DNA from 2 places in the Streptomyces sp. NPDC058663 genome. Region 1 is predicted to be linked to the other one. Evidence: riboswitches for the same ligand, from Rfam matches in the RefSeq annotation. Region 1 holds a riboswitch; the other holds the start of a gene.
The links. A riboswitch is a leader RNA that binds a small molecule or an ion and turns the genes downstream of it on or off. The one in region 1 is predicted to bind cyclic di-AMP.
Positions count from the first base shown of each region.

Region 2: linked by a shared signal. The riboswitch ahead of ACFWVV_RS21005 (peptidoglycan DD-metalloendopeptidase family protein) and the one ahead of ACFWVV_RS00945 (M23 family metallopeptidase) in region 1 are both predicted to bind cyclic di-AMP.

Region 1 is NZ_JBHXRV010000001.1:232,758-238,501, forward strand. Features, by position in the region: gene ACFWVV_RS00930 (GNAT family N-acetyltransferase) at 1-893, opposite strand, end outside; gene ACFWVV_RS00935 (HPr family phosphocarrier protein) at 1,101-1,382, shown strand; gene ACFWVV_RS00940 (GntR family transcriptional regulator) at 1,672-2,331, opposite strand; gene ACFWVV_RS00945 (M23 family metallopeptidase) at 2,499-3,290, opposite strand; cyclic di-AMP (ydaO/yuaA leader) riboswitch at 3,304-3,474, opposite strand; gene ACFWVV_RS00950 (M16 family metallopeptidase) at 3,763-5,130, opposite strand; gene ACFWVV_RS00955 (M16 family metallopeptidase) at 5,157-5,744, opposite strand, start outside.
Region 2 is NZ_JBHXRV010000027.1:110,294-116,037, forward strand. Features, by position in the region: gene ACFWVV_RS20995 (carbohydrate kinase family protein) at 1-278, shown strand, start outside; gene ACFWVV_RS21000 (SGNH/GDSL hydrolase family protein) at 286-1,077, opposite strand; gene ACFWVV_RS21005 (peptidoglycan DD-metalloendopeptidase family protein) at 1,290-2,324, opposite strand; cyclic di-AMP (ydaO/yuaA leader) riboswitch at 2,329-2,535, opposite strand; gene ACFWVV_RS21010 (tyrosine-protein phosphatase) at 2,879-3,703, shown strand; gene ACFWVV_RS21015 (DUF6126 family protein) at 3,831-4,085, opposite strand; gene ACFWVV_RS21020 (helix-turn-helix domain-containing protein) at 4,087-4,695, opposite strand; gene ACFWVV_RS21025 (aspartate aminotransferase family protein) at 4,775-5,744, opposite strand, start outside.

The sequences.
Region 1 (5,744 bases):
GCCGGTACGACGAGGACGGCCAGGTCCACCGCCTCGCCGATCTCCGCGACGGACCGGTACGCAGGTGCCCCGTCCAGCTCGGTCACGTCCGGCGGCAGGGCCGCGTTCACCGCGTACGTGCGCCCGGTGAATCCGGCGGCGAGCAGGTTGCGCAGGACCGTGCGGCCCACGCCTCCGCTCGCCCGGCCCGCGCCGACCACGGCCACCGAGCCGGGCGTCAGCAGCCGCTGCACGGAGCGCATTTCGGCCCGGTGCTCGCGGGCGCGCTGCACGGCCAGGGAGCGGTCGGTGGGCTCCAGGTCGAATTCGAGGCGCACCACCCCGTCCTCGAAGGAGCGCTGCTGCTGATAGCCGGCGTCCGTGAACACCTTGATCATCTTGGAGTTGGCGGGCAGCACCTCGGCGACGAAGCGCCGGATGCCCCGTTCGCGGGCCACCGCCCCGATGTGTTCGAGGAGGGCCGAGGCCACACCGCGCCCCTGGTGGGCGTCCTGCACGAGGAAGGCGACCTCGGCCTGGTCGGCGCCGGGCCCGGAGGCGGGCATTCCGTCGGCGTCGATGCGGTCGTAACGGACGGTCGCGATGAACTCTCCGCCGACGGTGACCGCGAGGCCGACCCGGTCGATGTAGTCGTGGTGCGTGAAGCGGCGCACGTCCTTGGCGGAGAGCCGCGGGTAGGGCGCGAAGAAGCGGTAGTACTTCGACTCGTCGGAGACCTGCTCGTAGAAGCTGACCAGCCGCTCGGCGTCCTCGGTGGTGATGGGCCTGATGCGCGCGGTCCCGCCGTCGCGCAGCACCACGTCTGCTTCCCAGTGGTCCGGGTACACGAACTCCGGGGCCCCGGGGCCCGCGTCCTGCTTCGCCTGATCCGCATCGTCCGCAGCCATGCCCATGGAGGCAGCCTACGACTCGCGGGGCCGGAGAGTGCGGGGCAGTCTGGTCCTGTTCCGGGTGGAGCGGCGCGGTCGGCAGTACTCCGCACCGGGGCTTCCGGCAGGACGTGCGGCGGGATCTTCGCCGAGGCTTCCGCCGGGCAGAGCAGCCCGCACCACATGAGAGACTGGTCTAGACAACCAAGCATGAACACGAAGGGCTACACCATGGTTGAGCGCCGCGTCACCGTCGGCTGGGCCGAGGGCCTGCACGCCCGCCCCGCCTCCATCTTCGTCCGCGCCGTCACGGCCACCGGCGTCCCCGTCACCATCGCCAAGGCGGGCGGCAACCCGGTCAACGCCGCTTCGATGCTGGCGCTGCTGGGCCTGGGCGCGCAGGGCGGCGAGGAGATCGTGCTGGGGTCCGAGTCCGCCGACGCGGACGCCGCCCTGGACCGCCTCGCGAAGCTGGTCGCCGAGGGCCTGGACGAACTCCCCGAGACCGTCTGACCCCCGCGGCCTCCAGAAGGCCGCGCCCGTACGGGCGAATCTCCGCGGCAGCCGCGGTTCCCAGCACCGGGAGCCGCGGCTTCCGCGTGCCCGGCCCCGTATACCGCGCTCGTATACGGGGCCGGTGGGTACGGCCAGGGGCAGGCGGGGACGGTCCGGGGCGCAACCGGTCCGGGGCCGGTACGTACAGCCCGGGGCCGGTACGTACAGCCCGGACCGGTACCTACAGCCCGGACCGGTACCTACAGCCCGGACCGGTACCTACAGCCCGGGACCGGCAAGGCCCGCGTCAGCTCCTGCCGCCCGCCAGGTCCGCGGCGGCCCGCACGGTCCTCAGGCGGTACGCCGACACCGCCTGCTCCACGTGCCGAGCGGTCAGCGCCCTGGCCCGGTCCGCGTCCCGCCGCGCCACCGCGTCCACGATCGCCCCGCGCTCGGCCCACGTCTCGGCGGGCCTGGCCGGGCTCTCGGCGACGTACATCCACGCGATCTTGTGCCCCAGCTGGGTGAGCAGAGTGATGAGCCCGGGGCTGGCGGAGGCCTGGGCGAGCGTCTCGTGGAACCAGCTGCCGAGCGCCGTGAGGTCCTCGCCCTCGGGCCGCCGGGCCCGCTCCCGGCCCAGCCTGACCAGCCCGCCCAACACCCTCAGGTGCGGCTCGGTACGCCGGACGGCCGCACGCGCCGCCCCCAGCGGCACCAGCATCACCCGCAGCTCCAGCAGGTCGGCGGCCTCCTGCGCGGTCGGCTCGGCGACGCAGGCGCCCATGTGCCTGCGGGTGGTGACGAAGCCTTCGGCCTGCAGCGTGCGCAGCGCCTCCCGGACCGGGACGCGCGAGACGCCGTACCGGCGGGCCAGCACCTCCTCGGTGAGCCGGCTGCCGCGGGGCAGAACGCCGGAGACGATGTCGTCCCGGATCGCCGTACACACCGAACGCGCGGGAACGCGCATGCCCGAACCTCCGTCTGCCCACCGGCATCTGCTGTCCGCTCCATGACAACACCGGGGAATTACGGCAGGAATTCGGGAGATCACCGGCAGGTTAAACAGCTGCGCCCCGGCTCGCGGGGAGCCGGGGCGCAGCGGGAGGAGCGGGCGGAGCGGGCGGAGCGGGCGGGTCAGACGCTGACGCCGTGGCCGCGCAGGTAGGCGACCGGGTCGATGTCCGAGCCGTACTCGGGGGAGGTGCGGGCCTCGAAGTGCAGGTGCGGTCCCGAGGAGTTGCCGGTGGACCCGGAGAGGCCTATCTGCTGGCCGGGGGTGACGGACTGGCCGACGGAGACGCCGATCGAGGAGAGGTGGCCGTACTGGGTGTACGAGCCGTCGTTCATCCTGATCACGACGTTGTTGCCGTAGGCGCCGCCCCAGCCGGCCTCGACGACGGTGCCCGCGCCCACGGCGACGACGGAGCTGCCGGAGGAGGCGTGGAAGTCGACGCCGGAGTGGCTGCCGGAGGACCACATGGCACCGCCGGTCTGGTAGCCGGTGGAGACGTACGAACCGGCGACCGGCAGCTGGAAGGTGTTGAGGCGCTTGCGCTCGGCCTCACGGGCGGCGCGCTCGCGCTCCTCCCGCTCCTTCTTGATCTTCGCCTCGGCCTTGCGCTTGGCCTCCGCCTTGCGGGCCTCGGCGGCCTTCCGCTCGGCCTCGGCCTTCTCGAAGGCCTCCAGCTGCGCGGCGGCCTGGGCCTCGACCTTCTCGGAGAGGGTCTGCGGCACCGAGTCCATGACGACGGTGCGGATGGCGCCGGTGTCCTCGGCGGCCAGGTCCTGCTCGGCGGCGAGGGCCTGCGGGGCCAGCGTCCCGATGACGCCGGTCGTGGTGAGGGCGGCGACTCCGGCGATGTTCGCGCTCCTGCGCGACAGCACGGAGGGGCGACGGTGCTTCCCGGCGGCACGGGTGAACGCCATGAAGTGGCTGTTTCCTTTCCTTCCTTCTCGCCTACCGGGTTAGCTGACGGGTTCGGAGCAGGAAGGTCTCCTACGGACCCCACCGGCCCGTGAAGGGCAATGGCGTCCGATTCACCCCAGGGACTTCATATGGGTCCCCGGCTCCCCAGGCTCGCGCCTGACGGGGACTCGGCGATGGCTGCCCGGTGCCGCGGTTTGCGGCGCACTCTGGCGGGCAGCCGGACCGACGCTAAGCGGGCTCTCTTTCAATCTCCAAACACAGACGGGATTTTGTAACGCAGCCCACACGGCAGACACGCCACCTCCCCAACAAAGCGGACATACAGGAAGACCCCGGCGACTTATCTGCCGCCAGGGTCCTCCTTGTCCTGCTTTGCGAGGCCGTGCCGGATGACCTTTGATCGGTCACCCGCACGGCATCCACCACGTGCCCCGGCGCGGTCTCCCGGGGCCGCGGCCCCGGTACACACCGTCAGCCGGTGACGACCGTGACCTCGCCGATGCCGAGCGCACGGACCGGCTCGGCGATCCGGGAGGCGTCGCCCACCAGTACGGTGACCAGCTTGTCCACCGGGAAGGCGTTCACCACGGCCGCGGTGGCTTCCACCGTGCCGGTCTGCGCGAGCTGGGCGTAGAACCGGGCCTGGAAGTCGTCGGGCAGGTGCTGCTCGACCTGGTCGGCCAGCGTGCCCGCGACGGCCGACGCCGTCTCGTACTTGAGCGGGGCGACGCCCACCAGGTTCTGCACGGCGACGTCGCGCTCGGCGTCGGTGAGACCCTCGGCCGCCAGCTTGCGCAGGACCTTCCAGAGGTCGTCCAGTGCGGGTCCCGTCGACTCGGTGTCCACGGAACCGCTGATGGCCAGCATGGCGGCGCCGCTGCCGTCGGCGGCGGACCGCAGCACCTGGCCGAAGGCGCGTACGCCGTAGGTGTAGCCCTTCTCCTCGCGCAGGACACGGTCCAGGCGGGAGGTGAGGGTGCCGCCCAGGCAGTACGTACCGAGGACCTGGGCGGGCCACAGACGGTCGTGCCGGTCGGCGCCGATGCGGCCGATCAGCAGCTGCGTCTGCACGGCGCCCGGACGGTCCACGACGACGACCCGTGCGGTGTCGTCGGCCGTGATGGGCGTCATCGGGCGCGGCTCCGCGGTGTTGCCCGTCCACTGGCCCAGGGTGTCGGCCAGGACGGCGTCCAGGTCGGTGCCCGTCAGGTCGCCGACGACGACCGCGGTGGCGGTGGCCGGACGGACGTGTGCCTCGTAGAAGGCGCGCACGGCGGCGGAGTCGACGTTCTTGACCGTCTTCTCGGTGCCCTGACGGGGGCGCGACATCCGCAGGGCTGCCGGGAAGAGCTCCTTGGAGAGCTGCTTGGCGGCCCGCCGGGACGGGTTCGCCGCCTCGTGCGGGATCTCGTCGAGCCGGTTGCGCACCAACCGCTCGATCTCGCCGTCCGAGAAGGCGGGGGCGCGCAGGGCGTCGGCGAACAGGCCGAGCGCCTTGGGCAGCCGGGAGACCGGCACCTCCAGGGACACGCGCACGCCCGGGTGATCGGCGAACGCGTCGAAGGTGGCGCCGCAGCGCTCCAGCTCGGCCGCGAACTCCTCGGCGGTGTGCTTGTCGGTGCCTTCGGTGAAGGCGCGCGACATGATCGTGGCCACCCCGTCCAGGCCCTCCGGCTCGGCCTCCAGCGGCGCGGCGAGGAAGACCTCGACGGCCACCAGCTGCTGGCCGGGGCGGTGGCTGCGGAGCACGGTCAGACCGTTGGGCAGGGCGCCGCGCTCGGGGGCCGGGAAGGCCCACGGCGTCGCGAGGCCAGCCTGCGGCTGCGGGTGGAACTGCATTTCGCTGGTCACGGCTGCGGTCTCCGTCACTTGTCCGCCCCTTCCTGCGTGTCGTGCGGTACGTCGGCGGCGGCGAGCGGTTCGTACACCAGGACCGCCCGGTTGTCGGGGCGCAGGCGTGCCTCGGCGACGGCCCTGACCTCCTCCGCGGTGATCTCCAGCACGCGGGAGACGGCGCTCAGGGCGAGCTGCGGGTCGCCGAACAGTACGGCGTACCGGCAGAGTTCGTCGGCGCGGCCGGCCACCGTGCCGAGCCGGTCCAGCCACTCGCGCTCCAGCTGGGCCTGGGCCCGCTCCATCTCCTCGGCCGTCGGGCCCTCGGCGGCGAACCGCGCGAGCTCCTCGTCGACGGCCGCCTCGATCTGCGGGACCTCGACGCCGCCGGACGTCTTGACGTCCAGCCAGCCCAGCGAGGGGGCGCCGGACAGCCGCAGCAGGCCGAAGCCGGCCGCCACCGCCGTCTGGTCCCGGCGGACCAGCCGGTTGTGCAGCCGGGAGGACTCCCCGCCGCCGAGTACGGTCAGCGCCAGGTCGGCGGCGTCCGCCTCGCGGGTGCCGTCGCTGGGCAGCCGGTAGGCGGCCATCAGCGCACGCGCCGGGACCTCCTCCTCGAC
Region 2 (5,744 bases), on a different contig from region 1:
GGGCCGGGGCCGTGGTGGCGACGGCGGGGGCGGGCGGCTCGTATCTGCTGACCCCTGACACGGGCAGCACGCCGCGCCATGTCCCGGCGACGGTCCCGCCCGCCCCGGTGGTGGACTCCAACGGTGCGGGCGACGCCTATGTCTCCGGCTTCCTGTACGGGCGGCTCGCCGGCCGGAGTCTGGAGGAGTGTGCCGCGCTCGGCGCGCGGGCCGGGGCCTACGCCTGCACCGTCGACGGGAACACGTCCCTCATCGGCGCCGCGGAGCTGTCCGGCTGACGGTTCCTCAGAGAGGCAGCAGGTCGGGCCGCTTGGCCGCCACGTGGTCGCCCGAGCTCTCGCCGCGCAGCCGCCTGCCGATCCACGGCACGAGGTGTTCGCGTGCCCACTGGATGTTGTCGCGGCGCGCCTCCAGGGTGCCGCGCGGGGGCAGCAGCGGCCAGGGCTCGTCCGGGTCGGCGGGGATCTCCAGGCCGAGGACCTGGGCGGCCCGCAGGGCGACCCGGGTGTGGCCCTCGGGCGAGAGGTGAAGCCGGTCGCCGTCCCAGGCGCGCCGGTCCTGCACGGACCTGAGCGACCACAGGTCCAGGACGGGGCAGTCGTACCTGTCGGCGATGGCCCGCACGTGCGCCGAGTAGGTGGCGACCTTGCCGCGCAGATGGCGCAGCACCGGGACGCCCCGGGTGTCGAAGCCGGTGGTCACCATGACCGTGCCGACGGCGGAGGTCAGGTCGGCGACGGCCCTCTCGAACCGCTCGGCCACGTCGTCGGGGTCGCTGCCAGGACGGATGATGTCGTTGCCGCCCGCACAGAAGCTGACCAGGTCGGGGGCGAGCTGCCGGGCCCTGGGGACCTGGTCGGCGACGATCTGGTCGAGAAGTTTGCCCCGTACGGCGAGATTTGCGTACCGGAAGGTGTGCTCGGGTACCCGGTCGTCCAGGAGGACGGCCAGTCGGTCGGCCCAGCCGAGGTACGCGCCGTCGGGCCCGGGGTCGCCGACCCCTTCGGTGAAGCTGTCCCCGATCGCCGCGTACGACCCGATGGTGCCTGCGCTGAATGAAATCGAATCGTCTGCCACGTCGACACATCCTCCACTTCCGCAAGTGACCTACGCCACCGTAGGGAGGGGGTGACGGAGGGTGAGATATGCCACCGGTCAAGATTCGTCCAAGCCCGGAATACGGGGGCGGGCTGCGGACGCGGCCCGCCCCCGTACCGGTGCCGGTACGGGGGCGGGCGGAAGAAGCGTGGCGCGGGCCCGTCCTCAGGCCGGGCGGGCCTCTGTCCGCGTCAGATCGAGACGCCGTTCCGTCGCAGGTAGTTCAGCGGGTCGACGTCCGAGCCGTAGCCGGGGCCGGTGCGGATCTCGAAGTGCAGGTGCGGCCCTGTGGAGTTTCCGGTGGATCCGGAGTAGCCGATCTGCTGGCCGCCGGAGACGCTCTGGCCGGAGCGGACGTTCAGGGCGGAGAGGTGGGCGTACTGCGAGTAGTGGCCGTCGTTGTGCCGGATGACGACCTCGTTTCCGTACGAACCGGACCAGCCGGCGGAGACGACGGTGCCCGGACCGACGGCCTTGACCGACGTGCCCGAGGAGGCGCGGAAGTCGACGCCGGTGTGGTAGCCGCTGGACCAGCTGCCACCGGAGGCGCGGTAGGGGGTGGAGACGCCGGAGGGCACGGGGGCGGTGAAGCCGGAGCTGGAGCCGGAGCTCGCCGACTGCGCGCGGGACTCGCTGCGCCGCTCGGTGCGCTGCTCGCGCTTCTCCGTACGCTGCTCGCGCTTCTCGGCCCGCTTTTCCGTGCGGACCTCGGTGCGCTCGGCCTTGCGCTCGGAGGCCTTGCGCTCGGCGGGTGCGGCCTGGGGCTTCGCGGCAGGGGCCGCCTTGGCGCCGGAGGCCTTGGCGCCTATGGAGAGCTTCATGCCGGGGTGGATGAGCGAGGGGTCGCCGCCGACGACCGACCGGTTGTCCTCGTAGAGCTTCTGCCAGCCGCCGCGGACCTGCTCGGCGGCGGCGATCTTCGACAGGTGGTCGCCCGAGACCACGGAGTACGTACGGGTGGCCGCGCGGGCGGTGTCCGTCGTGGGGGCCGCGGCGCGCTCGGCGGTCCGCTGCTGGGGAAGCTGGATCTTCGGGGCCTGCTGGGCCTCCGACGGGCCCGCGTGACCCGGTGCGACGGCCGGGGCCGAGGCGGGCTGCGCGGCCTGCGCCCCGGTGGCGCCGATCAGCGGCAGGGCCAGTGCGGCACCACCCGTACCGGCGGCGACGAAACCGCGGGTGAGCGTGGAACTGGACTTCGGGCGGCGGTGCTTACCCTTTGCAGGCATGACGATTTCCTCTCCGGCGCCTGCGAGGTGAGCTGTCGGGTTCGGGCTGGAGATGCCCGGTCGCGCTCTGTCGAGCGCGGCTTCACCCCTAGCCGTACCGGTCGACTCGCGTCTTCCGGTGCCGGCGTACTACCTGGGTCCCCCGCTCCTGCCACACGAAGAAATATGGGTGCGGATTCCGGGAGGTGGCAGGATTCGGCGGTCCACCCGGATTGACGGTGACCGTAAGCGAGTGCGGTCCGCCGGAACAAGCCGTTCCCTTCTTCTCCTTGCCGTGCGCACCTCTTCTTCACGATTTTCCGCCCGGGGCACCGGCGTCCCGCGGCCCGATTTCCGTACCTGGCCTGCCTTCTGACGCCTCGGCACCAGGAGGCCCCGCCGTGCCTATGATTCTGCTCACTCGGCTCTCCGTATCGCCCCCGCAAACGGCCGTAGAGGCGACAAACGCACCAAGTCGGTCACCGGGGCGGCTGTGTCTGACCCATGTCGTATCGTCGAAAACGCGCCCCCCGCCCGGCCACCGCCGGCCGGCGAACGACCCCAGAGGAGCACTCGTGACGCAGCAGGTGCCGCAGGTCCCCGCCCCTTCGACGTCCACCGATGCGGAGCCCGTGCTCGCGGGGGTGCGGAACTTCCGTGACGTGGGCGGTCTGCCCACCGCGGACGGGCGGCGGACGCGGTACGGGAGGCTGTTCCGCAGTGGCCACCTGGCGCACGCCACCGGGACCGACACCGAGTTCCTGCACTCCCTCGGTCTGCACACGATCTTCGACTTCCGCAATGCCGCGGACCAGAAGATGGAGGGCCCGGACGTCGAGCTCACCGGCGTGCGGAACCTGAACATCCCGCTCAGCGACCCGGCGGACGGAGCCGAGTTCTGGCGGATGGTGCGCGACGGGAACATAGAACAGCTCCGGGGCATCCTCGGCGACGGCAGGGCCGCGGACCGGATGACCGAGTCCTACCACCGGATGATCAAGGAGCGCACCGCCGAGCACAGCCGGGTGCTGCACGCGCTCGCCGAGGACAGTGTCCCCGCGCTGATGCACTGCGCCGCGGGCAAGGACCGGGCGGGCCTGTCGGTCGCGGTGACGCTGCTCGCGGTGGGCGTCGAGCGCGAGGCGATCACCGCCGACTACCTGAAGTCGAACGACCCGCACCGCCGCTACAGGGTGCACCGCAGCAGCAGCTCCCCGGAGGCGATGAACGACGAGGTGATGGCGCTGCTGGGCCCGCTCTTCGACGCCCGCGCCAGCTATCTCGACGCCGCCTTCGCCTCCATCGAGGAGACCTGGGGCGACACGGAGACGTACCTGACCCAGGGCCTGGGGCTCAGCGCCGCCACGCGCGAGGCACTGCGCGAGCGGCTGACCGTATAACGCCCTGGGTGCGGTCGCGGTCCCACTAACGCCCTGGGTGCGGTCGCGGTCCCGCCCCGGGGCCGGCCGGGCGTGGTCCCGGGCAGCCCCGGCCCGCCCGGCCCCCGGCCCGATCGGCCCGGCCCGGTCAGCCTTTGCCGCCGAGCGTGAAGAGCAGGTAGATGAAGGCCGCGAAGACGTGGCCGACGGCGACGTACAGGAACACCCTCAGGACGAGGCCGCGCGGCGCCCGGTCCTCCACGAAGCCGAGAACCGGGGAGCGGCCTGCTCCGTCGTTCCAGTCGGCCTTCCTGCTGTCGGACCCGCCGGAGGAGGCCATGTCGTCGGCCGCCCTGGCGATCGCGGCCATCGCGGCAGTCTGCGCTTCGGTGAGCTCCGCCATCTCATGACTCCTGGGGCAGGCAGAGACCGGCAGCGGTGCTCTGCATCAGCGTGTGGACGAAAAGCAGCTCGGCCCCGCCCGGGTTCACCGCGGTGATCCGGTGCGGGGTGAGCGAGTCGAAGTGGGCGCTGTCGCCCGCGTCCAGCAGATGGACACTCTCCCCCAGGACCAGCCGCAGCCGCCCTTCCAGGACGTACAGCCACTCCTCACCGGGATGGACCCGGACGAGGTCCTGCTGCGCGGCGTGCGGCACATGGACGCGCAGGGCCTGCATGGCCCGGCCTGAGCCGCCCGCCTGCCGGTAGGTCCAGCCGTCCGCCTCGCGCGCGCTCATCTCCCCGGCCCGCAGGACGGCGTCCCGCTCGCCGGTGCTCTCGCCGAGCACCTCGGAGACGGTCGTACCGTAGATACGGGCCAGCGCCAGCAGCATCGGCAGCGAGGGCTGCCGCTGTCCGGTCTCCAGCCGCGAGAGATGGGCGGGCGAGAGCCCTGCGCGGCGGGCGGCGGCCTCCAGCGTGAAACCGCTGCGGCGGCGGAGTTCCCGCAGGTGGGGGGCGACCGATGGCAGCTCCCCCGAGCCCTCGGCGGCCTCTTCGAGGCGTGGCGTCATACGTCCATTGGGCCAGAGGGGTTGCCTCTGAGGCAACTGACTTGCCCCAGAGGCAAAAACCCAAGGAGTGCGTCCCCTGCTACCGGTGGAGCACCGCCTGCTTGACCAGGGTCCTGCTGAAGTCCCACATCAGTCCCCCGCCGCTGTGCGCGTCGTCCATCACCGCGGTGAAGGCCGCCACGAAGCGGTCGACCTCCTTCTCCCCCACCGTCAGCGGTGGGATCAGCTTGATCACTTCGAGGTGGTCGCCGGAGACCTGGGTCAGGATTCGGTGCTTCTGCAGCAGCGGTACCACCACCATCTGTGCGAAGAGCCCCTTGCGCGCGGCCTGGAGCACGGTCCACCGACTGCGCAGCCCCAGCGACTGCGGCCGGCCGAACTCGATGCCGATCATGAGCCCACGCCCGCGCACGTCGTGCAGCAGCTCGTACTTCCCGACCAGCTCGCTCAGCCGCGCCCTGAGCAGGTCGCCGGTCCGCCGGGCGTTGGCGACGACGTCCTCGTCCTCCATCACGGAGAGCACGGCGAGCCCGGCGGCCATGGCCTGTGCGTTGGACCCGAAGCTGGCCGAGTGGACCAGCACCCGGTCCATCGATGAATACACCTTCTTGAAGATCCAGTCCTTGCCGAGCGTGGCGCCGACGGGAACGTAGCCGCCGGACAGGGCCTTCGCGACGCACACCAGGTCCGGCTCCACGCCGGCCTCGTGCTGGTAGGCGTAGAAGTCGCCGGTCCGCCCCAGGCCGGTCTGCACCTCGTCGGCGATCAGCAGTGCCTTGTGCCGGTGCAGGAGTTCCTGGGCGGCACGCAGGAACCCGGGCGGACTCGGGTGCACCCCCTTGCCCTGGATCGGCTCGACGACGAACGCGGCCACGTCACCGCGCGCCAGTTCCCGTTCCAGCGCGGCCAGATCGCCCAGTTCGATCGCGGTGTCGGGCAGCAGCGGGGCGAAGCCGTCACGGAACCCGCTCTCGCCGTTGACCGACAGGGAGCCGGTCGTCAGCCCGTGGAAGGCGTGCGCGCAGTACAGGACGCGGGGCTTCCCGGTG